DNA from 2 places in the Mycobacterium sp. IDUB_28 genome. Region 2 is predicted to be linked to the other one. Evidence: predicted binding sites of a transcription regulator. Region 2 holds the regulator's gene; the other holds the start of a gene.
The links. The regulator LexA, encoded in region 2, represses DNA repair genes until DNA is damaged. The targets are predictions, from matches to a motif close to CGAACANNTGTTCG.

Region 1: ACZYZ9_RS09225 (error-prone DNA polymerase) is a predicted target of LexA. The motif match lies at 12,865-12,878, and genes of this name have one in related genera.

The regions. Positions count from the first base shown of each region.
Region 1 is NZ_JBVAXK010000003.1:489,429-505,239, forward strand. Features, by position in the region: gene ACZYZ9_RS09165 (hypothetical protein) at 1-548, shown strand, start outside; gene ACZYZ9_RS09170 (DNA polymerase Y family protein) at 586-2,118, shown strand; gene ACZYZ9_RS09175 (WhiB family transcriptional regulator) at 2,230-2,568, opposite strand; gene ACZYZ9_RS09180 (hypothetical protein) at 2,823-3,188, opposite strand; gene ACZYZ9_RS09185 (nucleoside hydrolase) at 3,275-4,204, opposite strand; gene cmaA1 (cyclopropane mycolic acid synthase CmaA1) at 4,219-5,082, shown strand; gene ACZYZ9_RS09195 (SDR family oxidoreductase) at 5,083-7,092, opposite strand; gene ACZYZ9_RS09200 (histidine phosphatase family protein) at 7,138-7,851, opposite strand; gene ACZYZ9_RS09205 (MaoC family dehydratase) at 7,954-8,838, shown strand; gene ACZYZ9_RS09210 (APC family permease) at 8,828-10,231, opposite strand; gene otsB (trehalose-phosphatase) at 10,259-11,371, opposite strand; gene ACZYZ9_RS09220 (wax ester/triacylglycerol synthase domain-containing protein) at 11,407-12,651, opposite strand; gene ACZYZ9_RS09225 (error-prone DNA polymerase) at 12,892-15,811, shown strand, end outside.
Region 2 is NZ_JBVAXK010000006.1:69,449-85,259, forward strand. Features, by position in the region: gene ACZYZ9_RS14210 (metal-dependent transcriptional regulator) at 1-198, shown strand, start outside; gene ACZYZ9_RS14215 (DUF4192 domain-containing protein) at 218-1,267, opposite strand; gene sthA (Si-specific NAD(P)(+) transhydrogenase) at 1,381-2,787, shown strand; gene ACZYZ9_RS14225 (trypsin-like serine peptidase) at 2,791-3,510, opposite strand; gene ACZYZ9_RS14230 (proteasome assembly chaperone family protein) at 3,658-4,635, shown strand; gene ACZYZ9_RS14235 (alpha/beta fold hydrolase) at 4,675-5,700, shown strand; gene ACZYZ9_RS14240 (peroxynitrite isomerase) at 5,728-6,213, opposite strand; gene nrdR (transcriptional regulator NrdR) at 6,224-6,685, opposite strand; gene ACZYZ9_RS14250 (LysM peptidoglycan-binding domain-containing protein) at 6,804-7,310, opposite strand; gene lexA (transcriptional repressor LexA) at 7,604-8,320, shown strand; gene ACZYZ9_RS14260 (LGFP repeat-containing protein) at 8,330-10,663, opposite strand; gene ACZYZ9_RS14265 (acyl-CoA dehydrogenase family protein) at 10,997-12,157, opposite strand; gene hflX (GTPase HflX) at 12,242-13,666, opposite strand; gene dapF (diaminopimelate epimerase) at 13,714-14,583, opposite strand; gene miaA (tRNA (adenosine(37)-N6)-dimethylallyltransferase MiaA) at 14,588-15,508, opposite strand; gene ACZYZ9_RS14285 (class III extradiol ring-cleavage dioxygenase family protein) at 15,505-15,811, opposite strand, start outside.

The sequences.
Region 1 (15,811 bases), on a different contig from region 2:
CCGGTAAGCACACCGCCCCGGCGGACGAAGTGGTGCCCACCGGGCCGGCGCTGGTACCGCGGGGAACGGTGGCGGTGTTGTCCGGAGCGCGATCTTTGTTGCTGCGCATGGTGGCCGCGGTGACGGCGGACGGGGGCAACGCGGTGATCGTCGGCCAGCCCGATATCGGGTTGCTGGCCGCGGTGGAGATGGGGGCGGACCTGAGCCGGCTGGCGGTGATACCGGATCCCGGCAGCGATCCGGTGGAGGTGGCCGCGGTGCTGATCGACGGCATGGATCTGGTGGTGCTGGGGCTGGGCGGGCGCCGGGTGACCCGGACCCGGGCCCGGGCGGTGGTGGCCCGCGCCCGGCACAAAGGATGCACGGTGCTGGTCACCGATGGCGACTGGGAAGGCGCGTCGACGCGGCTGGAGGCCCGGGTCTGCGGGTACGACATCACTACGCCTTCCGGGACGGGCAAGCCCACCCCCGGCTTCGGGCGCATCAGCGGTGTGCGGCTGCAGGTGTGCACCGGGGGGCGCACGATCGGCCGATCGCGAACCGGGTGAGTTCGTGGTTGCCTCTCGGGTGTTGGCGATCTGGTGCATGGACTGGCCCGCCGTCGCAGCGGCGGCCGCCGCGGGTCAGCCGGTGACGGCTCCGGTCGCGGTCACCTTGGCCAACCGGGTGATCGCCTGTTCGGCGACGGCCCGGGCCGTAGGTGTGCGGCGCGGGCTGCGGCGCCGGGAAGCGGCGGCCAGGTGTCCACAACTCCACCTCGCGGCCGCCGACGCCGATCGCGACGCCCGGTTCTTCGAAGGAGTGATCGCCGCGGTGGACGATCTGGTGCCGCGGGCCGAGGTGCTGCGGCCCGGGCTCCTGGTGTTGCCGGTGCGCGGGGCGGCCAGGTTCTTCGGGTCCGAGCAGCTGGCGGCCGAGAAGTTGGTCGACGCGGTGGCCGCGGCCGGGGCGGAGTGTCAGGTCGGGATCGCCGACGGGTTGTCCACCGCGGTCTTCGCCGCGCGGGCGGGCCGGGTGGTGCCGCCGGGAGACGATGCTCGGTTCTTGTCGGTGTTGTCGATCCGCCAGCTGGCCACTGAGCCCAGCTTGTCCGGTCCGGGCCGGGACGAACTCGCGGATCTGTTATGGCGGATGGGAATTCACACCATCGGTCAGTTCGCCGCGCTGTCCCGCACCGACGTGGCGTCCCGGTTCGGAGCCGACGCGGTGAGCGCGCACCGGTTCGCCCGTGGTGAACCGGAACGCGGCCCTTCCGGTCGCGAGCCGGCGGCAGAACTCGACGCCGAGCTGGACTGCGACCCGCCGATCGACCGCGTCGACGCCGCGGCCTTCGCCGGACGCTCGCTGGCCGCCACCCTGCATCAGGCACTGCTGGCCGCCGGAGTGGGGTGCACCCGGCTGGCCATTCACGCCGTCACCGCCTCCGGTGAGGAACTGACCCGGGTGTGGCGGTGCGCCGAGCCGTTGACCGAGGAGGCCACCGCCGACCGGGTGCGCTGGCAACTGGACGGGTGGTTGAGCCATCGGCGCGGTCGGCCGTTGGACGCGCCGGTGACAATGCTCCGACTGCAGGCGGTCGAGGTGGTCTCGGCCGAGGCGCTGCAACTGCCGCTGTGGGGTGGCCTGGGGGAGGAAGACCGGCTGCGGGCCCGCCGGGCGCTGGTGCGGGTTCAGGGTCTGCTCGGCCCGGAAGCGGTGCAGGTGCCGGTGTTGTCCGGTGGGCGGGGGCCGGCCGAACGGGTCACGCTGACCCCCTTGGGTGACGAGCCGGTGCCGCAGGCGGACCCCGACCGGCCCTGGCCCGGTCAACTGCCTGATCCGGCCCCGGCGGTACTGCTCGACGACCCGGTGGAACTACTCGACGAACACGGCACTCCGATCCGGGTGACCAGCCGGGGAATGTTCTCCGCCGATCCTTCGCAACTGAGCATCAAAGGCCGCGAGGACCGGCTGCGCTGGTGGGCCGGCCCCTGGTCGGTCGACGAGCGGTGGTGGGACGACCGGCCCGGGCAGGGGGGAGGCCGCATCGCACGCGCCCAGGTGCTGTTGGAGGGCGAACGTGCGCTGTTGCTGTGCTATCGGCAGCGCAAGTGGTACCTGGAGGGAATCTACGAGTGAACAATTTGACGGCGGTCCAATGAGAATCGGTTATCAACCCGATAGACCAGCGGAAATACCCTCGCTGTAACAAAAAAGTAATGATGGACCCGCGGAGCGAAGCCCGGGTGCTCAGCCGACCGAGCGCGTCCTGCGCTTGTTCAGGAAGGCCGACCACGACACCACGTCGGGGTTCTCCTTGAGCAGTGCCCGCCGCTGGCGCTCGGTCATGCCACCCCACACGCCGAACTCGACTTTGTTGTCCAGCGCGTCCGCCCCGCACTGCTGCAGCACCGGGCAGTGCCGGCAGATAGCCGCGGCCTGGCGTTGCGCCGCTCCGGTCACGAAGAGTTCGTCCGGATCCTTTGTCCTGCACAGACCCTTCGATACCCAGGCCCGGTCCCCGGCGTCCTCGGCACTGCTCACCGCGACAAGGTTCAGCCGCCGAGCGGCCGGACGTGTTCCTGACACGAATGGTCCCCTTAAACTCCCGGCCGCGATTCGCGACCGCCTCCCTTGGGTGCAGATCGGCACTGTGACCTGTGCGTCGATGCAAAATCCTGTCACGCGTGATCTGAATCTCACCGTGCTTATAAGGTAAGGGGCGCGTACCAATTGCGCAACAATTCAACAAGACTTTTTGGGACGCAGGTACCATACTGTTAGTATGAAACGTCCGCTGCCACTTGAACTATTGGTCTGTTTGAGCCGGAAGCTGCGCGAGCTCACGGACACCAGGGCGGGATCGGACAGAAGTTCAGGCCCGGCGGCCACGGCGGCGGCGCCGGCGGGTTCTCGCCGTCCCAAATGTTCTGCGCCACGTTCCCCTGACCGGAGTAGACGTAGTAGTAGGTGTGGCAGATGCTCTCGTCCCATATCACCGGGTTCACCCGGCGATTGCCGGTCTGGACCGGGGGGTCGCCGGGGCACCAGCGGCACGGACCCTCAGGATGGTCTTCCGGACAACCCGGCCAGGAATTCAGTGGCACCGGGACGGCGGGCGTGGCCCCGGCGCTGACGGGGTCTGCCACTGCCGAGACGTTGCCGGCCAGCAGCACTGTGGTGGCCAGTCCCACGATCAGTTTCTTCATGGTGCATCGCCGCCCTCTCGGTACGTCCCCGTGGCCGCGACGTTACGGAGCCGTCCTTGGAACATTCTTGAGACGGACCCGCCGCCTCAGGTCCCGGGCCGAAACGGTGCCACCCGCGCGATGAGCCGCTCGAAGAACACCGCCGGATTGACCCGAATGCCGATCCGCGCGTTGGGTTTACGAGCACCGGTCCAGTCTGCGGTGGGCACGTCCGCGAAGTCCACCGTGGCGGTCCGGGTTTCGATCAATGCCGGGTCCAGCGCCACCGCCGCAGCCAGCGGATCATGCATGTAGGCCAGGTAGCCCACCCCGCGGTCGCGGTGGACCTCGAAGTAGAACCGCATCGCATCCTGGAGGAAGCGATGGACCGCAGCAGGTCCCGATAAGGCGGCCAGGAGCTGCGGGGTCATTGCGACCTGGCGGGTCACGTTCAGGCCGCACACGATGGGCAGCCGCTGGTGGGCCCCGAAGGCCGCGAACACCTCGGCCGCCGCCGTCGGGTCCACCCGGGAGTTCCATTCCGGCTCCGGTTCCCGGCTGTCCGGCGGGTACGAGCCGCCCATGATCACCAGGCGCCGCAGCAGTGTCGGCAGCTCCGGTTCGGCGCGCAGCGCCAGCGCCAGGTTGGTCAACGGTGCGGTGGCCAGTCCGATCAGCTCCCCGCGGTGGGCGCGGGCAGCGCGCACCCACGCGGTGGCCGCGTCGTAATCGGTGACCCGGCCACCGGCGGGCGGCAGCTCGGCATGCCCTAAACCCTTGGGCCCGTGTCCCTCCCGGCGAACAGGCAACGGACCGCTCAGTGGCTGATCGGCACCCCGCGACACCGGTACCTCGGCGGCGCCGCACATTTCGAGTAGGCCGAGGTTGTTCGCGCACACCTGGTCCACCGCGACATTGCCTGCCGTCGAGGCGACGCCGACCAGCGTGGCGTCCGGACTGGCCAACAGATAGATCAGGGCGAGGGCGTCGTCGATACCGGTGTCCACGTCGGCGAACACGGTGTGCACCGGCGTCACGATACGCTGACCTGATGCCTGACGAATTAGCGCCGCACTTCGACGATGTGCAGGCCCACTACGACCTGTCCGACGACTTCTTCCGGTTGTTTTTAGACCCCACCCAGACCTACAGCTGCGCGTACTTCGAGCGCGCGGACATGACGCTGGAAGAGGCGCAGCTGGCCAAGATCGACCTCGCGTTGGGCAAACTGGGGTTGCAGCCCGGCATGACACTGCTCGACGTCGGCTGCGGGTGGGGAGCCACCATGATGCGTGCGGTGCAGCAGTACGACGTCAATGTCGTCGGCCTCACTCTGAGCAGGAACCAGGCCAATCACGTCGAGAACCTGTTCGCGGCATCGGACAGCCCGCGTTCCAAACGTGTTCTGTTGCAAGGCTGGGAGCAGTTCGACGAACCCGTCGACCGCATCGTCAGCATCGGTGCGTTCGAGCACTTCGGCCACGAACGCTACGACGCGTTCTTCACCCTGGCGCACCGCATTCTGCCCGACGACGGAATCATGTTGCTGCACACCATCACCGGGCTGCACCCGTTGGAGATGAAGGAACGCGGCATGCCGTTGACCTTCGAATTCGCCCGCTTCGTCAAATTCATCGTCACCGAGATCTTTCCGGGTGGGCGGCTGCCGTCGATACCGATGGTGCAGGAGCGGGCCACCGCCAACGGCTTCACCGTGACCCGCGTGCAATCGCTGCAACCGCACTACGCGAAAACTCTCGACATCTGGTCGGCCGCACTCGAAGCCCACAAGGATGAAGCCATCGCGCTGCAGTCCGAGGAAGTCTACGAGCGTTACATCAAATATCTGACCGGGTGTGCGGAGATGTTCCGCATCGGCTACATCGACGTCAATCAGTTCACGTGTCAGAAGTGACTACCAGTGCACTCCCGGCACTAGTCGCACCGCCCGCCTGACCGGCTTGGGCACGCCCACGGTCTTGAGGGCCCGCACCGGGCGAGTCGGCCGCCGGCGGGTCGAAGACCGTTGCGGCACCGGCTTTTCCGGAGGGTCGATGCCGCGGGCCGCGGCGGAATCCGGGTAGCCCAGGTACAGCTGGTGCAGGATGCGCCGTGCGGTGCGCGGGGCGAAGTAGTTGCCGGCTTCGGCCAGGGTGCCAATCGGGGTGTCGATCCGGCTCGGCTTCTCGACGAGACCGCGAACCACCATCGCCGCCGCGCGCTCGGGGCTGATCGCGCGCGTCGGGTTCAGCCGCTGCGACGGCGCGATCATCGGGGTCCTGACCAGCGGCATGTGGATGTTGGTGAACGTGATGTGGTCCGAGAGTGTCTCCGTCGCAACGACTTCGGAGAACGCGTCGAGCGCGGCCTTGCTGGGCAGGTAGGAGCTGTACTTGGGGCTGCGGGCCTGCACTCCGGCGCTGGACACGTTGACCACGTGACCGAATCGGCGTTCGCGCCAGTGCGGGAGCAGCGCCAGCACCATCCGGACCGCGCCGAAGTAGTTGACCGCCATCACCCGTTCGTAGTCGTGCAGCCGGTCGGTGGAATTGACCACCGAACGCCGGATCGACCGGCCGGCATTGTTGACCAGGTAGTCGACGTGGTCGAAGCGGCCCAGGATGTCCTTGACGGTGGCGTCGACCGACGCCGAATCGGTGACGTCGCAGGCGAAGGCGTACGCCTGGCCACCCTGGGCGCGGATTTCGGCGATCAGTTCATCGAGGGCTTCGCCGTTGCGGGCCAAGGCGAACACGGTCGCGCCCCGCTCGGCGACGGCGATGGCCGAGGCCCGGCCGATGCCGCTGGACGCTCCGGTGATGATGACGTGCCGGCCGGACAGCGGCGCGTGCGGATCGGTGCGACGCGCCCGGTCCGGATCGAGATTCGCTGCCCAGTACCGCCACAGGGCGGGGGCGTAGGCGGAAAACTCGGGCACTTGAATTCCGCTGCCCTGCAACGCCTTCTGGGTTTCGTCGCTGACGAAGGTGGGGGCCAGGTCGACCACGTCGAGGACTTCGCCGGGAATCCCCAGCTGGGTGGCGGCCATGTTGCGTAGCACCCTGGCACGCCCGGTCGCCCGGAGTACCGAGGTGCCCACCGAGCGGGGCAGTGATCCACGCAGCGGTGGCAGCCCGGCCGCGCGTGCGATCCCGCGATAGATGCCCCGCAGACCGATGGTGGTGGGTGCGGTCAGGTGGAAGGTCTGCTGATCCCGGTCGTCGGCGTGCAGGAGCGCGACGAGTGCGTCGACCACGTAATCGACGGGAACGATGTTGGTGCGGCCGGTGTCGGGCAGCATCAGCGGAGTGAACGACGGCAGCACGGCCAGCTTCGCCAGGACGCCGAAGAAGTAGTACGGCCCGTCGACCTTGTCCATCTCGCCGGTGCGGGAATCGCCGACCACCACCGCCGGTCGGTAGATCCGGTACCGCAGCCCGGGGGTCGCCCGTACCAGCGCCTCAGCCTCGAACTTGGTCTGGTGATATGGGGTCGGCAGCTGCTGGCCGACGTCGAAGTCGTCCTCGGTGTACTCGCCGCGGAACTCACCGGCCACCGCGATCGACGACACGTGGTGCAGGGTGGCGTCGAGTCGCTGAGCCAGCGCGATCACGGCGCGGGTGCCCTCGACGTTGGCGGCGCGCTGCGCGGCCTCGCCCGCGGTGATGTCGTAGACGGCCGCGCAGTGCACCAAGTGCTCGACCCGGCCCAGTTCGGCGACGACCTGATCGGCGAGATTTAGTTCAGGCAGCTCGCCCACCAGCGGTTTCACCCGTTCACCCCACTCCTGGGTGAGCCGCTCGAAGCGGCCGAGCGACTGACGCCGCACCAATACCCACACCTGCGCATCGGGGTGCTGGTCCAACAATCGGGAAACGACGCGGCGCCCGATAAACCCGGTACCGCCGGTAACGACATACCGCATGCAGCCCATCGTGGCGGCACCGGCCGCCCGCGTCAACCGTGCGGGTCAGGTGAAACTGCGCACACCGTCCCAGTCCACCAGCTTCCAGCCGGTGACCGGGTTACCGGTGATGACGACCCGCCCGAGGTTGGGCAGCGGATGGTTGTTGAACAGCGTGGTCTTGGGGTTCTTGACGTTCATCAACGTCCAGGCCATGATCGCGGTCCCCTGCGAGAACACGACGGGCTTGCTGTGACCGCTGTCGTAGATCTTGCGCACCGCGCCGGTGAACTCCGAATTGAACTTGGTGCCGCTGATCGAGCCGGGGATGCTGTTCTCCGCGTCGCCTTCGACCCAGCGCACCGGCGCCAACAGGTAGGTGGACGCGGCCATCGACTCGGGCTTGCCGTTGAACCAACCGGCGCTGATGGACTGCAGGCCGCGCAGGATCTCGGCCTGCTTGTTCAGCTCACTGGCCAGCGGCGCCGCGGTCTGCTGGTCCGCGGCCATCGGGGAGGTGTAGATCCAGTCGAAGTCGGTGCGCCCGACCTGATGGGCGAGCTGCTGGGCCTGCGCCTTGCCCTCGGCGGTGAGACTGGGACCGGGCTCTGTGGTGTCGATGATCCCGTCGGCGTTGGCCTGCGACTGGGCGTTGCGAATGAAAGTCACGGTGATGTTGCGGGCCTGCGGGCCGCCGCCACCGCATGCTCCGAGGAGTACCGCCGCCACGAGCACGGCTACGACTTTGGGGGCCTGCCCGATCAGGGTGCGCTTCGCCATGGCGATAGCCTGCCCTGCCGACACCGTCGGTGGGAAGGGTTTGCAAGGCTTAGGTCACAGAAATGACGTGATTTAGTGATTTCGGGATGGACAGGAGTCTGCATGGCGATCGACCCCAGCGCGGTCGGAGCGACGACCGAGCCCCAATTGTTCGAGTGGACCGACCGGGACACGCTGCTCTACGCACTCGGTGTCGGCGCCGGAATCGACGAACTGCCCTTCACGACCGAGAACAGCCACGACATTCCGCAGCAGGTGCTGCCGACCTATGCGGTGATCTGCTGCCCGGCCTTCGGGGCGGCCGGTAAAGTCGGCAGCTTCAACTGGGCGATGTTGCTGCACGGTTCCCAGTCGGTGCGGTTGCATGCGCAGCTGCCGCCGGCCGGGAAGCTGTCGGTGACCAGCGAGGTCGTCGACATTCAGGACAAAGGTGAAGGCAAGAACGCCGTTCTGATGTTGCGCGGCGTGGGCAAGGATCCCGACAGCGGGACGCTGGTCGCCGAGACGCTGACCAACCTGGTCATCCGCGGCGAAGGCGGCTTCGGCGGCGAGAAAGGGGAGCGACCGGCCGCCCCGCAGTTCCCCGACCGCGAGCCCGACGCTCGGGTCGACCTGCCCACCCGCGAGGACCAGGCGCTGATCTACCGGCTCTCCGGGGACCGTAACCCGCTGCACAGCGACCCGTGGTTCGCCACCAACCTGGCCGGCTTCCCCCGGCCGATCCTGCACGGGCTGTGCACCTACGGGGTGTCGGGCCGCGCGCTGGTCGCCGAACTGGGCGGCGGCGTCGCCGCCAACATCACCTCGATCGCCGCGCGGTTCACCAAGCCGGTGTTTCCCGGCGAGACGCTGTCCACCCTGATCTGGAAGACCGAACCGGGCAAGGCGTTGTTCCGCACCGAGGCTCTTGGGGCGGATTGGACCGATGGACCCGCCGCCCGGCTGGTGCTCGATGACGGTGAGGTCGAATACGCGTCTAACGCCTGACGCCGCGGTAGTAGTGGACATAGGCGGCGGCCGGCACCACCACGAACGTGAGCACGATCAACGCGATCGAGAAATAGTTGGCGCCGCCCTGCGCGGTGAGGAACAGGGTGCGGTAGTCGAAGGACACCGCCAACGCGACCGAGATCACCACCGCCGCCACCGGTAACACCCTGTCGGTGAACCGGTTTCGTTTCACCTTCGAGTGTCGTACGGTGTCTCGCGCCAGCGCGATCAGCGCGATCGGAACGACGATGAACTGGACGAAGCGGGCGATCACTGCCAGGCCGGTCAGGTTCTCGATGTCAAATCGCAGCGCGAGGGGAAACGCCAGCGCCAGGGCCGCGGTGATCCCGAACGCAAGCATCGGGACGCCGAAGCGGTTCTTTCTCGACAGGCGCGCCGGGAGCGTCCGGGTGGCCGACAGCGCGGTCCACAGCCGCGGCGCGCCGAACGAGGCGGCGACATTGATGCCGAACATCGACACCAGGGCGCCGAGGGTGACCACCGTCCGGAAGGCGTCGTTGCCGATGGCCGCGGCCAGTTTCACCGTGTCGGTGGAATGCACGACCCGGTCCGATCCCAACAGCATCGCCACCGTCACCGCCAGCACATAGACGGTGCCGACCGTGAGGATCGAAATCGGGATGGCGCGGGGGAGGTTGCGGTCCGGTTCGTGCATCTCCTCGGCGGCGTTGGCGATCGATTCGAAACCGGTGAATGCATACAGGGCGGCCATCACCGCCAGGATCAATCCTGACACCGTGCTCTGGCCGATCTCGATGAACCCGAACAACGCGTAGGGTGCTGGCGCGAAGACCTCCGGCTGGCCCGCGGTGGCGTAGTTGTTGACGCCACCCGCAACGACGATCCAGAGCCCGCCGAGGATGAAGATCGTCAGCGCAAACACCTTGCCGACCGTGGAGATCCCGTTGGCCCATTCGATGGCCCGGTTGCCGAACAGGTTGATGAGCAGCAACACCAGCATGAAAATGAGGAACGTCAACGTCTTGACGCTGAACAGTTGACTGTCGTTAGCCCAATTTTCATGGGGGAAAACCACTTTCAGCAGTGTCGCGACGAACAACGACGCCAGGACGCCCCAGGCTATGGATGCCACCACGGCATGGGTGACGCCGACGTAGATGCCGATCCGCTGCCCGAAGGCGGCTGTGGTGTAGGCGTAGGACGCGCCGTTGGTTTTGACGTAACGGGCAGCCGTGGCGAAGACGACCGCCATTACCCCGACGAACAGACCGGCCAGCAGGTAGGCCAGCGGCGCCAACGGTCCCGCGAGCCGGATCACCGCGCCCGGAGTCAGGAAGATGCCGGCTCCGATGATCGCGTTGATCCCGAGCATGACAATGCTCCAGAAGCCGAGCTTGCTGATGCCCACCCTCCCTGTTCCTACGACACTGACCCGTCAACAGCCGAGTCGGCGAGCCAGTTCGTCGGTGAACTCGGCAACCTGTGCGGGACTGTCCAGGGCATACCGGGCGGCGGTGGCGCGATCCCCGTCGTCGTTGTGCCGCACCACAATCGGGATGCCGTCATCGCGCACCGCGTCGAAGGCGTCCTCGTCGGTGATGTCGTCGCCGAGGTAGATCGGCACCAACGGTCCGGATCCTGCCTCGTGCAGATGATCGATCACCCACCGCAATGTCCGGCCCTTGTCCCAGTCCAGGTCCGGGCGCAACTCGATGACTTCACGTCCCGTTGTCACGCGCAGCGCGTCGCGTTGACCGGCGGTGCGGACCGCGGCCGCCACGTCGCCGATCCGGTCGCGTGCGGCGTTGCGGTAGTGCACGGCGACCCCGAAGCGCTTGTGCTCCACCGTGACTCCGGGGATGTCGCCGAGTTTGTCCCGCAGCTGGGCGGCGGCTTGCTCGAGCACCGGGATGGCCGCTGCCGCTTCCTCGTTCTGGTGGTGGGTGCCGTCGGGCGCCGTCAGTTCGAATCCGTGGCTGCCCGCGTACCAGATGCCGGGCAGGCCCACGCGCCGGGCGACATCGGCGAGGTCGCGGCCACTGAGCACCGCGACCGGACAACGGGCGGCCAGTTGTTGCAGTGCTTCGGATGCACCGGGGGCCGGCTCGGCCGTATCCGGGTCGTTCACGATCTCTGACAGCGTGCCGTCGAAGTCGAAGAACACCGCGGGTCGGCTGACGGTGATCTCGCCGATGGCCCGCAGTGCGTCCGCCAACTCGGACATGCGCCGGTCCCCCTTGCGCACGGCTATCTCGGCGAGGTCGGCGACAACGGCGTCGGCTCCGGGTATCGCGTCGCGGCCAAATCCGATCACGAGCGCGAACCCCGCGTCCCGCGCGACATTGACCCGGGAGGCGTCGGATGCGACAACAGCACATCTACCCCGCGGCACGGCCAGTCGCTCGGCCGACTCGATCACGGGGTTCGGCGTGTAGGTAGCGGTGCGAACGCCCGCCTCACGCATGTCGTTCAGTACCGATTCAGCGAACGGCAGGTCCGTGTCGAAGAGGACCGCGTCGATGCGTCGCGGGTCGATGGTGACCGGCATGTACCCACCCTCTCACGAGGGGGTTGCCGGTCGGGTCAGTGGCGGCGCACTCGCGCCGGTGGCGCGGACGGCCGCCACCGGACCGCGGCGCTGGGAACCGAAGGCCTTTTGCGTGGGCGTTCGAACGGCAGCACCGAGCTCCGGCCGAGCGCCAGCAGACGCGTCGTACCCTGTTCGATGCCGGCGGCAAGCTGCTCCAGCTGGGCGGCCGCCTGGTATTCGGCGGTGACACCGAAGATCAGATCGTCGGCGTAGGTCAGCACTGCGACCCCGGTGCTGAGTTGCGGCCCGGTCGGTGGGACCGGCAGCAGGCGCTGCAGTGGTTGACCCAGCAACTGCAACCGGTGCCGTGGTCCGGGCGCCCCAGTGCTCAACGTCACCGCATCGTGTTTGCGGAACCGAGACACCGATTGAATGATGTTGGTGTACAGCGCCCGTGGTGAACGTGCTGGGTGGGGTTGGACCTGCTGCCTCGACCCGGCGTGCACCGCCTGCAGCTGCCGGACGGGATCCTCGAGATCGACGGGGAGGTAGGTCAGCGTCGGGCCGACGGCCCGCAGCGAGTCCGCCCGGGGTTGCTCACCGCGGCTCACCAGCACGGTGCGGAAGCTTTCGGTGATCGCGGCGACGGCGACGTCGTTGGTGCTCACCCCGAACTTGCGGGCCAACCTGTCGACGGCGGCGCGGGGGACGCGCACCGTGCGATAGTGCCGCAGTGTGTTCGCCGGTCCGGCCGGCGCGGGCCAGGTGCTCGCGGCGGCGGCGACGTCGGCGGCAACCCGTGCCGCGATCTTGACCGCGCCGAACGGCAACTGCCACCAGGTGTCGCCGTCGGGTGGTGAAACCGGAGGCCGGGCAACGGCATCGGTGAAGGCAACGGGATCGCCGTCGTCGCAGAGCCGGGTGAGCAGATGCGCCGGCGGGAGGTCGCGCGCAAGGCCGTGGTGGATCTTCAGCAGGATCGCCCACTGGTTGCCCTCGAGGCGCTCGATGATCCAGCACTCCCACGGCGGGCGGCCGGGCTCCAGCGGCCGCTCCAGGGCGTGGGCGATGGCCCGGAACAGCTCGGCGTCGTCACCGGGGGGAGGCAGGGCGACCCGCTGCAGGTGCGGGGTGACGTCCGAACCCGGCTGAATGCGTTCGCTCAGCAAATTCTCGATGACGGTGTGATCGGGCTTGGTCCCGCGGATGACGGCCACCGCTCCCGTCGCCAGATCTGTGTGCCGGTCGTGTTCTGGGATCCGCAGCGGTCCCACGTTCACCATTGTCGTCGTCGTCATGCCAAGCCCCCACCGATGTCTGCAACAGTTGTACCAGTATCCGAGGGGGATGTGCACGCCGGTAGGTCAGCCAGGTTAAGAATGCGTTTATCAGATAAAGAGGGATTTAACTGGGGCGATATCACCGTAGCGCGTCATGTTCGCAAATTGTTTCGGCGGCGTTCCAAAGGTGTTCCGGTGCGGGTTTCGAACTGTTGGCGACGACGTGACACTCGAACAGATGTTCGATATACTGGTTCGATGGGATGGCACAACGGGCCGCCGAGTTGGTCGGAGATGGAGCGGGTTCTCGACGGCAAACCGCGCCATGCGGGCCGGCCGGCCGCGGCTGTGCCGGCTGGTGATGCTCCGTTGTCGCAGAAGCGCGGATCGTATTCAGCAAAATCGGACGGGCGCCGGCGCCGGTCGTCGGTCGCATATGCCGAATTGCATGCGCATTCGGCGTACAGCTTCCTCGACGGGGCCAGCACGCCGGAGGAGTTGGTGGAGGAGGCAGCCCGGCTGGACCTGTGGGCGCTGGCGCTGACCGACCACAACGGCCTGTACGGCGCGGTGCGATTCGCTGAAGCGGCCGTCGAACTCGACATGCGCACGGTGTTCGGCGCGGAATTGTCGCTGAGCTGCCAGGCGCGCACCGAGCAACCGGATCCGCCCGGGCCGCATCTGCTGGTGCTGGCCCGAGGTCCCGAAGGGTACCGGCGGCTGTCGCGGCAACTGGCCACCGCACACCTGGCCGGCGGGGAGAAGGGCAAGCTGCGTTACGACCTCGACGCATTGACCGAAGCCGCCGGCGGCCACTGGCACATTCTCACCGGATGCCGGAAAGGTTCTGTGCGACAAGCACTCTCCGACTCCGGACCCGATGCGGCGCGGCTGGCGTTGGCCGACCTGGTGGATCGGTTCGGGGCACATCGGGTGAGCATCGAACTGACCCATCATGGTCAACCCCTCGACGACGAACGCAATGCGCTGCTGGCCGGGCTGGCGCCGCACTTCGGGGTCGGTGTCGTCGCCACCACCGGAGCGCACTTCGCCGATCCGTCCCGGCGCCGGCTGGCCATGGCGATGGGTGCGATCCGGGCCCGGCAGTCCCTGGACGACGCCGAGGGATGGCTGGCACCACTGGGCGGCTCACACCTGCGCTCCGGTGAGGAAATGGCTCAGCTGTTCGCCGAACGGCCCGAGGTGGTGACCGCGGCCGCCGAACTCGGCGAGCAGTGCGCGTTCGGGCTGGCATTGATCGCGCCGCAGCTGCCACCCTTCGACGTACCCGAAGGGCACACCGAGGACAGTTGGCTGCGCGCCCTGACCATGGCGGGTGCGGCCGATCGCTACGGACCGGCCGATCGGGCGAAAAGAGCATACGACCAGATCGAGCACGAACTGAAAATCATTGCCCGACTGAGTTTTCCGGGTTACTTCCTGGTGGTGGACGACATCACCCGGTTCTGTCGAGAAAACGACATCCTGTGTCAGGGCAGGGGATCGGCGGCCAATTCCGCGGTCTGTTACGCCCTCGGGGTGACCGCTGTCGACCCGATAGCCAACGATTTGCTGTTCGAGCGCTTCCTCTCGCCCGCCCGCGACGGCCCGCCCGACATCGACATCGACATCGAGTCCGACCAGCGCGAAAAAGTCATCCAGTACGTCTACGACAAGTACGGCCGGGATTATGCCGCCCAGGTAGCCAACGTCATCACCTACCGGCCGCGCAGTGCGGTGCGCGACATGGCGCGCGCGCTGGGTTTCTCGCAGGGACAGCAGGACGCGTGGAGCAAGCAGATCAGTCACTGGTCGGGGCAGCCCGCCGATATCGAGGGCATTCCCGAGCAGGTGGTGGACCTGGCCAACCAGATCCGGAACCTGCCGCGGCACATGGGTATCCATTCCGGCGGCATGGTGATCTGCGACCGCCCGATCGCCGACGTGTGCCCGGTGGAATGGGCGCGCATGGCGAACCGCAGTGTGTTGCAGTGGGACAAAGACGACTGTGCGGCAATCGGTTTGGTGAAATTCGATCTGCTGGGTCTGGGCATGCTCTCGGCGCTGCACTACGCGCGGGATCTGGTGGCCGAGCACAAAGGCATCAATGTGGACTTCGCCCGGCTCGATCTCTCCGAACCGGCGGTGTACGAGATGCTGTCGCGGGCCGATTCGGTGGGCGTGTTCCAGGTAGAGTCGCGCGCGCAGATGGCTACGCTGCCGCGGCTGCGGCCGCGGGTCTTCTACGACCTGGTGGTAGAAGTCGCGCTGATCCGGCCCGGGCCCATCCAGGGCGGGTCGGTGCATCCCTACATCAAACGTCGCAACGGTATCGACCCGGTCGTCTACGATCACCCGTCGATGGAACCGGCATTGCGTAAAACGTTGGGAGTACCGCTTTTCCAGGAACAGCTGATGCAGCTGGCGGTCGATTGCGCCGGCTTCTCGGCTGCCGAAGCCGACCAGTTGCGGCGCGCCATGGGCTCCAAGCGCTCCACCGAACGCATGCGACGGCTGCGCGACCGGTTTTACGACGGCATGCGCACCTTGCACGGGGCGCCGGACGAGGTGATCGAGCGGACCTACGAAAAGCTGGAGGCGTTCGCCAACTTCGGTTTCCCGGAAAGTCACGCGCTGTCCTTCGCGTCGCTGGTGTTCTACTCGTCGTGGTTCAAGCTGCACCACCCGGCGGCGTTCTGTGCGGCGTTGCTGCGCGCCCAGCCGATGGGTTTCTATTCGTCGCAGTCGCTGGTGGCTGACGCGCGCCGGCACGGCGTGCTGGTGCACGGTCCAGACGTGAATGCCAGCCTGGCTTTCGCGACGCTGGAGAACGCCGGGCTGGAGGTCCGGTTGGGGCTGGGGGCGGTCCGCCACATCGGCGACGACCTGGCTGAGAAACTGGTCGACGAGCGAAAAACCAACGGCCCGTTCATCTCCCTGCTGGACCTGACCACTCGACTGCAATTGAGCGTCCCGCAGACCGAAGCGCTGGCGACGGCCGGCGCGCTGGGCTGTTTCGGGATGTCCCGGCGTGAAGGGTTGTGGGCGGCCGGGGCCGCGGCCACCCAACGGCCGGACCGGTTGCCCGGCGTCGGCTCGTCCTCACACATCCCCGCGCTGCCCGGAATGAGCGAACTGGAGCTGGCGGCTGCCGACGTGTGGGCCACCGGCGTCTCTC
Region 2 (15,811 bases):
GTCGTGCGTCAACTCACCGAGCACGTGCAGGGCGACATCGACCTGATCAGCCGACTCAAGGACGCCGGAGTGGTGCCCAACGCCCGCGTCACGGTCGAGACCGGCCCGGGTGGTGGAGTGACCATCGTCATTCCCGGACACGAGAACGTCACCCTGCCGCACGAGATGGCCCACGCGGTGAAGGTCGAAAAGGTCTGACCCGCCTCGTTCCGCGCCGTCACCCGGCGCGCCTGCCTTGGCGCGGCGGCAGCCGTACCCCGAGTTGCTCGGCCAGCTGGTAACCGGTACCCGCCAATCTGCGAATGTCGTTGGGCCGCAACCCCGATTGCAAGGCGGTGTCCAGCATGCCCGCCATCCGATGGTCCGGGTCGCAGCGCAGTGCCGCCTCCAGCGACAAACCCGCCAGCGGCCCGTCACCGCGCACGTAGGCACTGAAGGCCAGCAGTACCAGGGCCTCCACCCGCCAAGGTGGCGGCAGCAGCCGTGCCAGCACCGACCACAACGACTCGGCCGCGTCGGCGCTCTCCGCAACAGCGAGGGCATACAGCGTGTCCCGCACCCGGGTATCGCTCAAGGCGCAACCGAGCTCGGCGACCTGGGCATCCGAGAGCAGTTCGCCGTCGAGCACCTGGGCCGCGGCCGCCAGCGCTTTCTCCACCTCGGCTCGGCAACAGGCGGCGGCATCGGTTCGAACCGCCTTCTCGCGCACGCTCTCCGCGTCTTTCAGGGCCGCGAGCAGCGTCGCACCGCGCGCTACGTCCGGGGCGATCACCGCCTGCAGATCGGCACGCCGCCGGTACAGCCGCCGGCCGTCCACCACCGCCGCCACCGCCAGCGGCGACGCCGAGGGATCGTCGATCTCGCCGCCTTTGCCGCAGGAATCGACGCAGTGCCAGCGTCCGCCGCGCGCGATCTCGTCGACCACGTGCGCCGCGTACAGGTCGATGTCGTAACGGGCCAAGGCCGCGGCGACCGCTGCACAGAGCCGCTGATGCTCCTCGTTGCACACCGCGCAATGCGCACCCTCGTCGTCGACGATCACCGCGATCGCGGCGTCCGGGCGCGCCGCGGCGGCAACCTCCGCAAGCTGATCGACCCGCTCGATCAGGTCGTCGGCCAGGTCGGCACGCATCACCGCACCCAGTCCCCCGTCCTCCAGCGACACCAACACCAACGAGTTCTCCGGCACGAAACCGAGGATGGCGGGTAGGGCCGCGATCAACGCGCCGGGCCGATTCAGTTGAAAGTCTTCTCGATGCTTCGTCATGACCACAACGCTGACGACTGACACCGTCAGTCCGCGCTCGCGCAACGTGATTCAGCGCCGCGCTTGTGGAGAAAGTCTGGACTGTGGGCCTTATCGTCTATCCCATGACCTCCATGCGCGAATACGACCTGGTCGTTATCGGCTCCGGACCCGGCGGACAGAAAGCCGCCATCGCGGCGGCCAAGCTGGGCAAGTCCGTGGCGATCGTGGAACGCGGGCGCATGGTCGGCGGAGTCTGCGTCAACACCGGCACGATCCCGTCGAAAACCTTGCGGGAGGCCGTGGTCTACCTCACCGGCATGAGCCAGCGCGAACTCTACGGCGCCAGCTACCGGGTCAAGGACAAGATCACCCCGGCCGACCTGCTCGCGCGCACCCAGCACGTGATCACCAAGCAGGTCGACGTGGTCCGCTCGCAGCTGATGCGCAACCGTATCGACCTGGTCCTGGGCCACGGCCGATTCATCGACCCGCACACCGTGCTGGTGGAGGAAGACGCGCAGGGCGAGCGGGTCACGGTCAGCGGCGACTACATCGTCATCGCCACCGGCACCAAACCGGTGCGCCCGTCCGGGGTCGAGTTCGACGAGAGCCGGGTGCTGGACTCCGACGGCATCCTCGATCTGCGTTCGCTGCCCGCCTCCATGGTGGTCGTCGGCGCCGGCGTGATCGGCATCGAGTACGCGTCGATGTTCGCGGCGCTGGGCACCAAGGTGACGGTGGTGGAGAAGCGCGACACCATGCTGGACTTCTGCGACCCGGAGATCGTCGAAGCGCTGAAGTTCCATCTGCGCGACCTGGCGGTCACCTTCCGCTTCGGCGAGGAGGTCACCGCCGTCGACGTCGGCTCCTCGGGCACCGTCACCACCCTGGGCAGCGGCAAGCAGATACCCGCCGAGACCGTGATGTATTCCGCCGGCCGGGAAGGACAGACCGCCAGCCTCGGCCTGGAGAACGCGGGACTCGAAACCGACCATCGCGGAAGGATTTTCGTCGACGACCAGTTCCAGACGAAGGTCGAACACATCTATGCGGTGGGCGATGTGATCGGCTTCCCGGCGCTGGCGGCGACCTCGATGGACCAGGGTCGGCTGGCCGCCTACCACGCGTTCGGGGAACCGACCGACGGCATCACTGCGCTGCAGCCGATCGGGATCTATTCCATCCCGGAGATCTCCTACGTCGGCGCCACCGAGGTGGACCTGACCAAGGAATCCATCCCCTACGAGGTAGGTGTGTGCCGGTACCGCGAACTGGCTCGCGGCCAGATCGCCGGCGACTCCTACGGCATGCTCAAGTTGCTGGTGTCCACCCGCGACCGCAAGATTCTCGGCGCGCACATCTTCGGCACCAGCGCCACCGAGATGGTGCACATCGGGCAGGCGGTCATGGGGTGCGGTGGAACCGTCGACTACCTGGTCGACGCCGTCTTCAACTACCCGACGTTCTCCGAGGCCTACAAGGTCGCCGCGCTGGACGTGACCAACAAGATGCGCGCGCTCAGCCAGTTCTTGCGGTAAATCTCAGCAGTGGTCGTCGTAGTCGGCTGGTGCGACGTCGCCGGGACCGCGGGCTTCGGCGCGGGCGAGCAGTTGTGCGATGTTCTCGTCGAAAGGCGCGCTGTAGGAGAGGTTTTCGGTGCATCCGCCACCCTCCAGACCGCCGACCACCCCGACGACCTTCGACCCGTCGACCCAGGGCGCGCCGCTCGTTCCGCCGACCAGCCCGGCACACGGCAACGAGGGGAATCCGCTCCCGGTGACGCCGGAGGTGCCCTGGCAGCCGATGGGACCGCCACCCACGCCCGCGGGATAGCCCGTGACACTCACCCGGGTGCCCGGCAGCGGGGAGGTCCCCAGGCTCAGGGCCGCGCCGGCACGGCCCTCCACCGTCCCGCGCGCACCGCTCACCCGGGCGATCGCGTAGTCCGCGCGCGGGTCCCGGCTGCCAGTCCAGCGTCGGTCGAAGTACACCGCGTCGACCGTCCAGACGTCGGCGGGCCCGGCGGCACCGCTGAAACCCGGAACGAAGGTCGTCTTCGCCGGGCCCAGCAGGCAATGCGCAGCGGTCAGCACGAGGTCACCGCGCGCCGAGTGCAGTACCGAACCGCTGCACCCGTGCCGATTGCCGCCGTCCCGGAAAACCGCACCCACCCGCGGGTCCGGCGCCACATGAGCGCCCTCGTGCGCGGCGCAGGACGCAAGAATCACCGCCAGGCTGATCGTTGCCGTCACTGCGCGCATCGGTCCCATCCTGCCCGACCGGAGGGGACCGGCAAGCGAATAGAAACCGGTCCGACTGCGTTCTGAGAGATGCGGCGTCGATTGAGGGAGACTGGTTAGGGCAACCTAGAGAGGCCCGCGCGCGAATCCCGGAAGGAGGCACGCTCAATGTCCGACCATCACGACCCAGGCGAGGCGCAGGAATACCAGCCCGGACAACCCGGCATGTACGAGCTGGAGTTCCCGGCACCTCAGTTATCGGCATCCGACGGCCGCGGTCCGGTGCTGGTCCACGCCCTGGAGGGGTTCTCCGACGCCGGTCACGCGATTCGGCTTGCCGCCGCCCACCTCAAAGAGGTGCTGGACACCGAACTGGTCGCATCATTCGCGATCGACGAGCTGCTGGACTACCGCTCCCGGCGGCCGATGATGACCTTCAAGACCGACCACTTCACCAAGTACGACGATCCCGAATTGAGCCTGTACGCGCTGCGCGACAGCGTCGGGACCCCGTTTCTGCTGCTGGCCGGCATGGAACCGGACCTGAAGTGGGAGCGGTTCATCACCGCGGTGCGACTGCTGGCCGAACGCCTGGGCGTGCGGCAGACGATCGGCCTGGGCACTGTTCCGATGGCCGTCCCCCACACCCGGCCCGTCACGATGACCGCACACTCCAACAACGCCGAGCTGATCGCCGACTTCCAGCCGTGGATTTCCGAGATCCAGGTCCCGGGCAGCGCGTCCAACCTGCTGGAATACCGGATGGCGCAACACGGCCACGAGGTGGTCGGCTTCACCGTGCACGTCCCGCACTACCTCACCCAGACCGATTACCCGGCCGCCGCGCAGGCTCTGCTCGAGCAGGTGGCGAAGACGGGATCGCTGGATCTGCCGGTGGAGGCGCTGGCCGAGGCGGCCGCTGAGATCCGGACCAAGATCGACGAACAGGTCCAGGCGAGCGCGGAAGTCGCTCAAGTGGTGACCGCGCTCGAGCGCCAGTACGATGCGTTCATCGACGCTCAGGAAAACAGATCTTTGCTGGCACGTGACGAGGAACTGCCCAGCGGCGACGAGCTGGGCGCCGAGTTCGAGCGCTTTCTGGCTCAGCAGGCGGAGAAGAAGCACGACGACGACGATTCGAGTTAGTCCCGAACGCCTTAACGGCCCGACGACGAGGTTGGCGACATGACCGAGCGAAAACGCAATCTTCGCCCGGTGCGGGAAGTGACCACCCCGTCGCTGCAGTTCCGCACCATCCACGGCTACAAGCGGGCGTTCCGGATCGCCGGATCCGGCCCGGCGATCCTGCTGATCCACGGCATCGGCGACAACTCCACGACGTGGACCGGTATCCACGCCAAACTGGCCCAGCGGTTCACCGTCATCGCCCCAGATCTGTTGGGCCACGGCAAATCTGACAAACCGCGCGCCGACTACTCAGCCGCGGCGTACGCCAACGGCATGCGCGACCTGCTCAGCGTGCTGGACATCGAGCGGGTCACCATCATCGGCCACTCGCTGGGCGGTGGGGTGGCCATGCAGTTCGCCTACCAGTTCCCCCACCTGGTCGAGCGCCTGATCCTGGTGGGCGCCGGGGGCGTCACCAAGGACGTCAACATCGCGTTGCGGTTCGCGTCGCTGCCGATGGGCGCCGAGGCGCTGGCGCTGCTGCGCCTGCCGCTGGTGCTGCCGGCGGTGCAGTTGCTGGGCCGGTTGGCGGGTCTGGCGCTCGGGTCGACGGCTATCGGCCAGGATCTGCCGAACATGCTGCGGATATTGGACGATCTCCCGGAGCCGACCGCTTCGGCGGCGTTCACCCGCACCCTGCGGGCGGTCGTCGACTGGCGCGGCCAGATCGTCACCATGCTGGACCGATGTTATTTGACCCAGGCGATTCCGGTGCAGATCATCTGGGGCCGCAAGGACTCGGTCATCCCGGTCCAGCACGCGTACATGGCGCACGCCGCAATGCCGGGGTCCCAACTCGAAATCTTCGAGAACGCCGCGCACTTTCCGTTTCACGACGACCCGGCCCGCTTCCTCGACCTCGTCCAGCGCTTCATCGACACCACCGCGCCCCCCGACTACGACCAGGCCGCGCTGCGCGAGTTGCTTCGCACCGGCGGCGGCGAGGGAACCGTGAGCGGTCCGACTGACACCCGGGTGGCCGTGCTCAACGCGATGGGTGCCGACGAGCGCAGCGCCACCTGAGTTCGCGTCCGCGAGCCGGCGCGGCTGTCACAGCTGTCGGCGCAGCGTGGCGGACAGATGGTGTTGCAGGGGTTGCCCAACCGCACCCATCTGCAGCGAGTACGACAGCTCGTCCCCAGCGATCCGCAACGACCGCCCCAGGGCGCTGACCTCTTTGGCCGTCGGCGTCAGTCCGATACTGGTTGTCGCCACATCGATTTCGATGACGTCACCGGTCACCGAGTAGGTGCCGACCGCTATTTCGGTGATGCCGCTGGGATGGGCCAGCACCAGCTCCACGTGACCGGGCTGCGGTACCCGAAGATAGCCCGTCTCGGCATGCAACGGCTTGTCGTCGGCGGGGGCCTTGGTCTTCTGTCCATAGCTCAGGAAAGGTTTGCCGACGTGGGCGAAGACAACCTCTTCGAGGTATTCGAAAGGCTGGATCGTCGGATACTCCCCCGCGCCCCGGCCCACCCAGGTACCCAACAACGGCGCCAGCGCATGCAGATCAGGATGTAGTTCGGCGACCATCGGGGTGCGGTCAGCCGGACGTCGAAACGTTGCGGTGCGCGCGCAGCGCCTCGATCTCGCGCTCGAAATCGTCGGCCGACGAGAAGGACCGGTAGACGGAGGCGAACCGCAGGTAGGCCACCTCGTCGAGGTCGCGCAGCGGTCCCAGAATGGCCAGGCCGACCTCGTTGCTGGGGACCTCAGGGCCGGCGGCACGCACCGCGTCTTCCACCTGCTGGGCAAGCAAATTCAGCGCATCGTCGTCAACCTGGCGCCCCTGACAGGCCCGGCGGACGCCACTGATCACCTTCTCGCGACTGAAGGGCTCGGTGACGCCGCTGCGCTTGACCACGGCCAACACCGCGGTCTCCACCGTCGTGAACCGGCGTCCGCATTCCGGGCACGAGCGACGACGGCGGATCGCCTGGCCCTCATCGGTTTCTCGCGAGTCGATCACCCGCGAATCGGGATGCCGGCAGAACGGGCAGTGCAAGAGCCGCTCCTTTGCCGTACCGACTGGTATCCGGGTAGAAGAACACCCCGACAGTACCCGCGTGCTCCGTAGCGGGCCAACGCTGACCCGGGCAACCATCGACCGGGCGGGTGCTCGCTCAGCCGATCGGGGCGATCAGGGTCTGACCCGCCGAGACCGCACTGGAATCCAGTGCGTTCAGGTCGCGAATCCGTTCCACGACGTCGCGCACCGGCGCGCCGGGCGCCACCCGGGCAGCGAGGTCTTGCAACGACTCCCCCGGTTCCACCCGCACGACCGCCAGGGCGGCGGGCACCTGCGGCGCCGACTCGGCCGCGCCGTCGTTGACCATGCTGCCGAAGTTCGCCATCAGCCCCAGCCACACGGTGATGACGCCCGCGAGCAGGGCCAGTCCGATCGTGGTGGCCACGCTCACCGGGCGTCTGCGATGTGCGACCGTCGAGCGCGTGACGCCGGTGCCGTAGTAGCGAACGGGCGCCACACCCGGGCGCGCGGGCCCCGGTCTGCTGGATCCACCCTGGCCGGCGCGGTACGAGGGATATTGGCGCACCGGCCGCCCAACAGGCCTGTTCAGGTGGCCCTGCGTGTTCCCGCTGCGGTGCGGACCCGCGTAGATGAGTGTCATGCCGTTCCCTCCGGTCGACTACTTATCGCTCGTGTGTTCGACCATAGTCGCTCACGTGTTCGAAACCCGAACATTTGAGCGACGCGTGTCGCACGAGCAAAACGGTAGACCTCACCACCGACAAGGATTTGTCGGTGCAACCAGCTGGGTGACTATCAGATACCCCGACCACGCGGAAGTTACACACTTGTGATTCACTTTATTTCCGCAGATCCCGGCTGTGGTCTGGGCGATGACACGCCCGGTCGAACACATGTTTGAATTTTGAGCCTGGTGCGGTTACATTCAGATCCATGAGCGACAGCAACGACACCGCGGCCGGTTTCGGCCCGGGTAGTGCGAAAGCGACACAAGGCCGGCCACCTGCGGCCGATGTAACGCTGACCGAGCGGCAGCGCACCATCCTCGAGGTCATCCGTACCTCGGTGACAACGCGGGGCTATCCGCCGAGTATCCGCGAGATCGGCGACGCGGTGGGCCTGACGTCCACCTCGTCGGTCGCCCACCAGTTACGCACCCTGGAGCGCAAAGGCTATCTGCGGCGCGACCCGAATCGCCCGCGCGCCGTCGACGTGCGCGGTGCCGACGATGCGGCAGTGCCCCGTACCGATGTCATCGGCTCGGACGCCCTGCCGGAACCCACTTTCGTCCCGGTCTTGGGGCGCATTGCCGCCGGCGGCCCGATCCTGGCCGAGGAAGCCGTCGAAGACGTGTTCCCGTTGCCCCGCGAGCTGGTGGGCGAAGGGACGCTGTTCCTGCTCAAGGTCGTGGGTGAGTCGATGGTCGAGGCCGCCATCTGCGACGGCGACTGGGTCGTCGTCCGCCAGCAGAATGTCGCTGACAACGGCGACATCGTCGCGGCGATGATCGACGGCGAAGCCACTGTGAAGACGTTCAAGCGAGCGGGCGGTCAAGTGTGGCTGATGCCGCACAACCCCGCGTTCGATCCGATTCCCGGCAACGATGCGATCGTGCTCGGCAAGGTCGTCACCGTGATTCGCAAGGTGTAGCGCGCATCCTCAATCGGCTCTGACGAAGCCGTTGGCGCGCGCGGCGTCTTCGTTGGCGAACCAGATCTCGGCCAGGGTGTCGTGGTACAGCGCGCTGGTGGGCGTGTAGTACAGCCCGAACCGGGCACTGGCCTTGATGGGATAGCCGTCCGGCGCCCGGTACGGGTCGTCGTCGAGCGGCAGATGGATGGTCGGGCGCACCGCGGCGCTGCCTGCTGGCGCGGCGGTCGGCGCTTGGACCTGCGGGGCGGCCCCGAACGGCGTGTCAGGTTCCACGGCATACCCGGCCGGGTCCGCTGCGGCATGTCGACCCTTTCGCAGCTCGGGAACCGCGACAGCATCCGGCGGTGAGGCGAGATCGGGTGACTCGTCGTCCGCATTGCGCCCCGGCTCGGTCATCGGGTAAAACGCGTCCGCATAATCCTCGCTGGACGGCCGGGCCGGCTCCGTTTCCGGGTACTCCACGAACTCCGGGGGTTCCGGGCTCTCCTGAACGTCCACAGGTTCGGGCACTTCCTCGAACTCCGGCACGTCCGGGACCGGCAGGTACGGCGCATTCGTCTGCGGCACCGACACCTCCGGCGCGAAATCGTCCGGCGCGACTGTCTCCGGCACGACCGGCTCCTCCTCGGCGAGTTCACCAAGAGCGCCGCGCGACACGACGGGGATGGGCGTGGTGCCCACCGCGTCGGGGTCTTCCTCCTCGAACTCCGCCGACCCGTCCGGATCGAAATGCTCTTCGGCGACGTGGCCGTATTCGTCGTCGTCAACACCCTGCTCGGAGCCGGCCTGCGGGACGGCCCCCGCTCTGGACCAGCTGACCCGGCCGGCGGTGGGGTCTGCGTCCGCCTCTGCCTCGACATGCTGGTCGACGGGCGGGAAACGCTCGGAACCGTAATCGATTTCCTCATGCGGCCAGCGGTCATCGGCACCGGGGTCGTATTCCACACCGAGGTCCCGGTCGCGGTCGTACACCGGCGCATCCGGTACTGCGGCGCGGCGCCGACGCAAACCCGACACCACCAACACCGTCATCAGCACCAGCAGCAGCAAAGGAATGGCCGCGATCAGCCACCACCAGTGGAAGGTGAACTTCTTGCCCGCGGGCGCCGACGCCGAATTACTTGGGGTGTTCTGCCCCGACACCTGCAGGCCGGACAGCAGCGGCGCGAGGTTGGCCGGGTCGGTAGTGAACGTGTTCTTGGCGCGGTTCCACGAGATCTTGCCGCCGGTGAACTTCTGCGACACCACGTCGCCGTCCACCGTCTGGTCAGCGACCGGGGCGCCGAGCTTGCCGGTGGCCCCCTTGAGCTTGTCCCAGGCGGCTTTCATGGCTCCGCGCACGACGAAAGCGCCGTGTTCGGGCGTCCAGAAGATCACCGGCTTGTCAGCTGCGGAGAACACAGCGACACGACTGGCGGGCGTGATGCCGCCGTCGGCCTCGTTGGCGACCGGAAAGCCCAGGTCGCTGCTCACCGGTCCACCGACTGCTTCGTACTTCTGCAGGATCGGCCCCTCGACCGCGTTGGCGCCGGTGGCCGGGCTGAAGAAGATCTTGCCGCCGTCGAACTCCTGGGCGATGCCGTCCCCGCCGATCGGCGACTGACTACCCTTCTTGGCGCCCAGCGGTCCGGCAGCGCCACCTGCGGCGCGCCACGCCATGTTGATGGCGGCAGTGGGGTCGATCGCCACCTGCAGACCCTTGAGCTGCTCGGCCAGGTTCGCCGGATTGGTGGTGAACTCCTTGGTCTTGCGGTTCCAGGACACCTCACCGCCGGTGAACTTCTGCGAGGTCACCTCGCCCTCGTAGGTCTCATCGCTGATCGGGGCGCCCAGCACGCCGCCGGAGCTGCCCAGCTTGTCCCACGCCGCGTTCAGGGCGCCGCGCACCACAAAGGCACCGTGGTCGGGCGTCCAGAAGATCACCGGGTTGTCGCTGGCGGCGAAGGTACTGACCCGGCTGTCCGGTCCGGCGAGGCCGGGCACTTCATTGATGGTGGGAAAACCCAGGTCACTACCCGCGGGACCACCCAGCGATTCGTATTTCTCCAGGATCGGGCCGAACATGAACTTCGCGCCGGAGGCAGGCGTGAAGTACATCTTGCCGCCGTCGAAGTCCAGCCCGAAGCCGTCCCCGATCGGATAGACGTCGCCTTTGCGGGCGCCCAGCGTCGAGGTGTCGCCACCGGCTTTCTCCCACGCGGCCATCATGGCCGCCTCGGCGTCGCCGATCGGGGACGCCGCAGCGGTCGGCGCCAGCAGCGTCACAGCCAGCGCGGTAGCCGCCAAGCCGAGCAGCGCCCGACCGACCAGCTTGCTCAATTGCCCTCTCCGCCCGTCCACCAAGCCTCCCAGCCGATGCCCCTGCCCACCTGGCGAGCCGGCGGATCGCCCGCCGTGGGCCATTCCCCAGCTACGACCTGCATCGTTGCCGGGCTCGCATAACTTTGCTCTAGCGAACGAGAAATGCGAAGTCAAATTGTAGATATTACGGAAACGGTTATCGACCCGACGTCGAAATGATGCCGGGCCGCGCCCGTGTCGCGAGAGATGGGAGAGCGGCACCTGCGCCTCGACCGAGCGCAGCGGATACGCATTTCGCACGGACCGACGCTACGTCAGGGCTCGATCCGGTCAACGTTCCACATCGAAATCGCGGCCTGCGGCCGCCGACCGTCAGACGCCGAGGCTGCGGCCGATGATCTCTTTCATGATCTCGGTCGTGCCACCGTAAATGGTCTGCACGCGAGCATCGAGATACGCACGGGCAACCGGGTATTCGCGCATGTAACCGTATCCGCCGTGCAGCTGCAGGCACCGGTCGATCAGGTGAACCTGCTTCTCGGTGGAATACCACTTGGCCATCGCGGCCTGCTCGACCGTCAGCTTCTCCTCCAGGTGCAGGGCCAGGAAGTTGTCCACCATCATGCGCACCACGGTGGCCTCGGTGGCCAGTTCGGCCAGCAGGAACCGCGTGTTCTGGAAGCTGCCGATCGGCTTGCCGAATGCTTTGCGCTCCTTGGCGTACTGCACGGTGTCCTCCAGCACCGCCTCCATCGCCGCAGCGGCCATGATGGCGATGTTGATCCGCTCCTGCGGCAGGTTCTGCATCAGATAGATGAAGCCCAGACCCTCTTCGCCCAGCAGATTCTCCACCGGCACCTTGACGTCGGTGAAGGACAGTTCGGCGGTGTCCTGCGCGTCCAGACCGATCTTGTCCAGGTGGCGGCCCCGCTCGAAGCCCTCCATGCCGCGCTCGACGACCAGCAGGCTGAATCCCTGGGCGCCCTTCTCCGGGTCGGTCTGGGCGACCACGATCACCAGGTCGGAGTTGATCCCGTTGGTGATGAACGTCTTCGACCCGTTCAGGATGTAGTGGTCACCCTCTTTGACGGCGCGGGTCTTGATGCCCTGCAGGTCGCTGCCGGTGCCCGGCTCGGTCATCGCGATCGCGGTGATCAGCTCGCCGGTGCAGAACTTGGGCAGCCAGCGCTGCTTCTGCTCTTCGTTGGTCAGTTTCAGCAGATAGGGCGCCACCACGTCGTTGTGCAGGCCGAATCCGAGACCGCTGTAGCGCCCGGCCACGGTCTCCTCGGTAACGATCGTGTTGTAGCGGTAGTCGGGGTTGCCACCGCCGCCGTACTCCTCCGGCACCGCCATACCCAGGAAGCCCTGCTTGCCGGCCTCCAGCCAGACGCCGCGGTCGACGATCTTGGCCTTCTCCCATTCCTCGTGGTAGGGAGCGACGTGGCGGTCCAGGAAGGCCCGGTAAGACTCCCGGAACAAGTCGTGCTCGGGTTCGAAAAGCGTGCGCTGGTATTTGACGGCGCTACCCATGCGTATGGCCTCCGGATGTCGGAAAGATGTATGTTTCTTTCCCCAACATATACCAACCGGGTGGTTGGTCGGTGCCGGAGGTCGTCAGCCGCGTGCCGCGAACTCCGCAAGGGCGGCGGCCAGCGCCACCGGGACCCTGGCCTGGATACGGGTGCCGTCGGTCTGGTGCTCGGCCTGCTGCACCCGCCCGTCGGAGTGCACCCGCGCCACCAGATCGCCGCGGCTGTAGGGGATCACCACGTCCACCGCGGTGTCGGTCGGCACCGCGAGTTCGGCCATCCGGCTCCGCAAAGCGTCGATCCCGTCACCGGTGCGAGCCGAGACGAACATCGCGCCGGGCAGTTCGTGCCGCAACCTGGCCAGCATCAGGTCGCCGGCCGCGTCAATCTTGTTCACTACCAGCAGCTCTGGCGGCGCATCGCCGTGATGATCCGCGACCACGTCCGAGATGACCTGTCGCACCGCACTGATCTGGGCAAACGGATTGACATCGGAGCCGTCGACCACGTGCACCAGCAGGTCGGCGTCGACCACCTCCTCCAAGGTGGAGCGAAACGCCTCGACCAACTGGGTGGGCAGGTGACGGACGAACCCGACCGTGTCGGTGAGCACGAACGGGCGACCGTCGTCCCATTCGGCGCGGCGGGTGGTGGGTTCCAGGGTGGCGAACAGCGCGTCCTGGACCAGGACGCCGGCGCCGGTCAAGGCGTTGAGCACACTGGATTTCCCGGCGTTGGTGTAGCCGACGATGGCGATCGAAGGCATGTCGGCCTGCAACCGACGGCTGCGTTGGGTGTCGCGGACCTGCTTCATCGCCCTGATGTCGCGGCGCAGCTTGGACATGCGCTCACGGATGCGCCGCCGGTCGGTCTCGATCTTGGTCTCGCCGGGGCCACGCAACCCCACGCCGCCGCCACTGCCACCGGCCCGGCCACCGGCCTGCCGTGACATCGACTCACCCCACCCGCGCAGTCGCGGCAGCATGTATTCCATCTGGGCCAGCGCCACCTGCGCCTTGCCCTCCCGGCTGGTCGCGTGCTGGGCGAAGATGTCCAGGATCAGCGCGGTGCGGTCGATGACCTTGACCTTGACGGCCTTCTCCAGCGCGGTGAGCTGGGCGGGCGACAGCTCGCCGTCACAGATCACCGTGTCGGCGCCGGTTGCGACCACCACTTCGCGCAACTCCTGCGCTTTGCCCGACCCGATGTAGGTGGACGGGTCGGGACGGTCGCGGCGCTGGATCAGACCCTCGAGCACCTCGGATCCGGCGGTCTCGGCCAGGGCGGCCAGTTCGGCCAGACTGGCCTGGTTGTCCGACGCGCTGCCCTCGGTCCACACACCGACCAGCACCACTCGTTCCAGCCGCAGCTGGCGGTACTCGACCTCGGAGATATCGGTGAGTTCGGTCGACAACCCGGCGACACGGCGCAGCGCCGATCGGTCTTCGAGCGCCAGCTCACCGAGGCTGGGTTCTGGAATGCCCGTCTCGGGCGAATCTGGATATGTCATAAGCGCTTTCGATGGTGGCACGTCGCGGCGGCTGACGCACCCGAATATCAGACCGGCGAGTCCCACCAGCCGTCGTCGAGCTCGCCGTGGGCCACCAGTACCGAAGGGCCCCGCAGGAAGCTGGTGGCCTCGGTGAGGGTGACGACGACGTCGCCGCCGGGCACCCGGACCGTCAACGTCCCGGTGTCGAGGCCCTCGGCTGCCAGCGCGGCGACCACCGCGGCCACCGTTCCGGTTCCGCAGGAACGGGTTTCGCCGACACCCCGTTCGTGCACCCGCATGCAGACCACCCCGTCCGCGGGAGCGGTCAGGATCTCGACGTTCACGCCGTCGGGGAATTGTTCGGCGTCGAAGCCGACCGGGGCCGCCACGTCCAGCGCCGCCAGGGTCGCCGGCGTCAGCTGCGGGTCGACGCAGGCCAGGTGCGGGTTGCCGACGTCGACAGCTACGCCGGTGAAACGCCGCCCCCCGACGAGCGCCTCCCCCGCGCCGGTCCGGTTGGCCTTGCCCATGTCAACGGTGATGTCGGCGTTGGTGGCATCGACACTGTGCAGGCTCACCTGCCGGGGGCCGGCCAGTGACCCGACGACGAACTCGTCGCGCGATTCCAGCCCGCTGGCCCGCAGATAGTGGGCGAAGACCCGCACGCCGTTGCCGCACATCTGCGCGGTCGAGCCGTCGGCGTTGCGGTAGTCCATGTACCAGTCGCCGGCGCCCACTCCGTCGGGCAGGCGTGCCAGCGCGCCGGCCGCCACAGCGGCGCCACCGGTGGTGACCCGCAGGACCCCGTCGGCGCCCAGGCCCCGGCGCCGGTCGCACAACGCAGCAACCCGGAAGGCGGACAGGTCCGCTCGGCTCTGCACGTCGTGCAGCAGCACGAAGTCATTCTGGGTGCCGTGACCTTTGGCGAAACGCACCAGATCAGGTTACGTGCCGCCAGGCCCGCAACGCCTCATCGACGGCACCCTCGGCGGTCCCGTCGATCCACTGCACCCGGTGGTCGCGACGGAACCAGGACCGCTGTCGTCGTACATAGCGGCGGGTACCGACGAATGTCTGCTCGCGGGCGTCGTCGAGCAACGCGGGCGTCCCGCCGGCATCCAGCGCCGCAAGCACTTGGGCATACCCCAGCGCACGGGACGCGGTGACACCGTCGCGCAGGCCGCGATCCAGCAGCCCGCGCACTTCTTCGACCAGCCCGTCGGTAAACATCGCCTCGGTGCGCTTCGCCAGTCGCTGATCGAGAATCGTTGTCTCACAATCTAATCCGATGATCACCGTGCCCCAGCGGGGGGCACCGATGCGCGGCGCGGACGCGGCGAACGGCTGGCCGGTGAGCTCGACGACTTCCAACGCACGCACGATGCGCCGGCCGTCGGTGGGCAGAATTGTCGCGGCAGCGGCCGGATCACGCTGCGCCAGTTCGGCGTGCAAGCCGCCGACCCCGAGTTCGACGAGCCTTTGCTCCCATCGGGCGCGCACCACGGGATCGGTTGCGGGAAAAGACCAGTCGTCGAGCAACGACTGGAGATAGAGCATCGACCCGCCGACCACCACCGGCACCGCTGACCGGCGCCGGATCGCCTCGACGTCGATGGCCGCGGCCTGCTGATAGTTCGCCACAGTCGCTGTCTCGGTGACGTCGAGGACGTCGAGCTGGTGGTGCGGGATACCGCGGCGCTGCGCGACGGGCAGCTTGGCGGTCCCGATATCCATGCCGCGGTAAAGCTGCATCGCGTCGGCGTTGACGATCTCGGCCGGACCGCCGAGCCGTTCGACGACGTCGAGTGCCAGTTGCGATTTGCCGGTGCCGGTCGGTCCGATGATGGCCAGCGGTCTCACGGCTGCCAGACACCGGCGAAATAGCCCACCCCGTAGGGTGCCCCCCGGTAGAGCTCCTTGACCGTCCGCGGTGCGGTGAGCATCAGGCCGGCCAATGTCGCGAACGCCGCCCGGCCCAGGACCTGATCCGGCAGCCGGGTCAGGGCGCCGACGTCGCCGCCGGCCAGTGCGTCGTCGAGGGCCAGCTGTATGTCGGTGGTGGCGGGGTCGTACCCGCCGGGCGCGCGCGGCGTCAGGGTGTTGACGCCGTCGGCGACCAGCAGCACGCCGGTCGGTTCGGTCGCGCGGTCGATCTCAGCACGC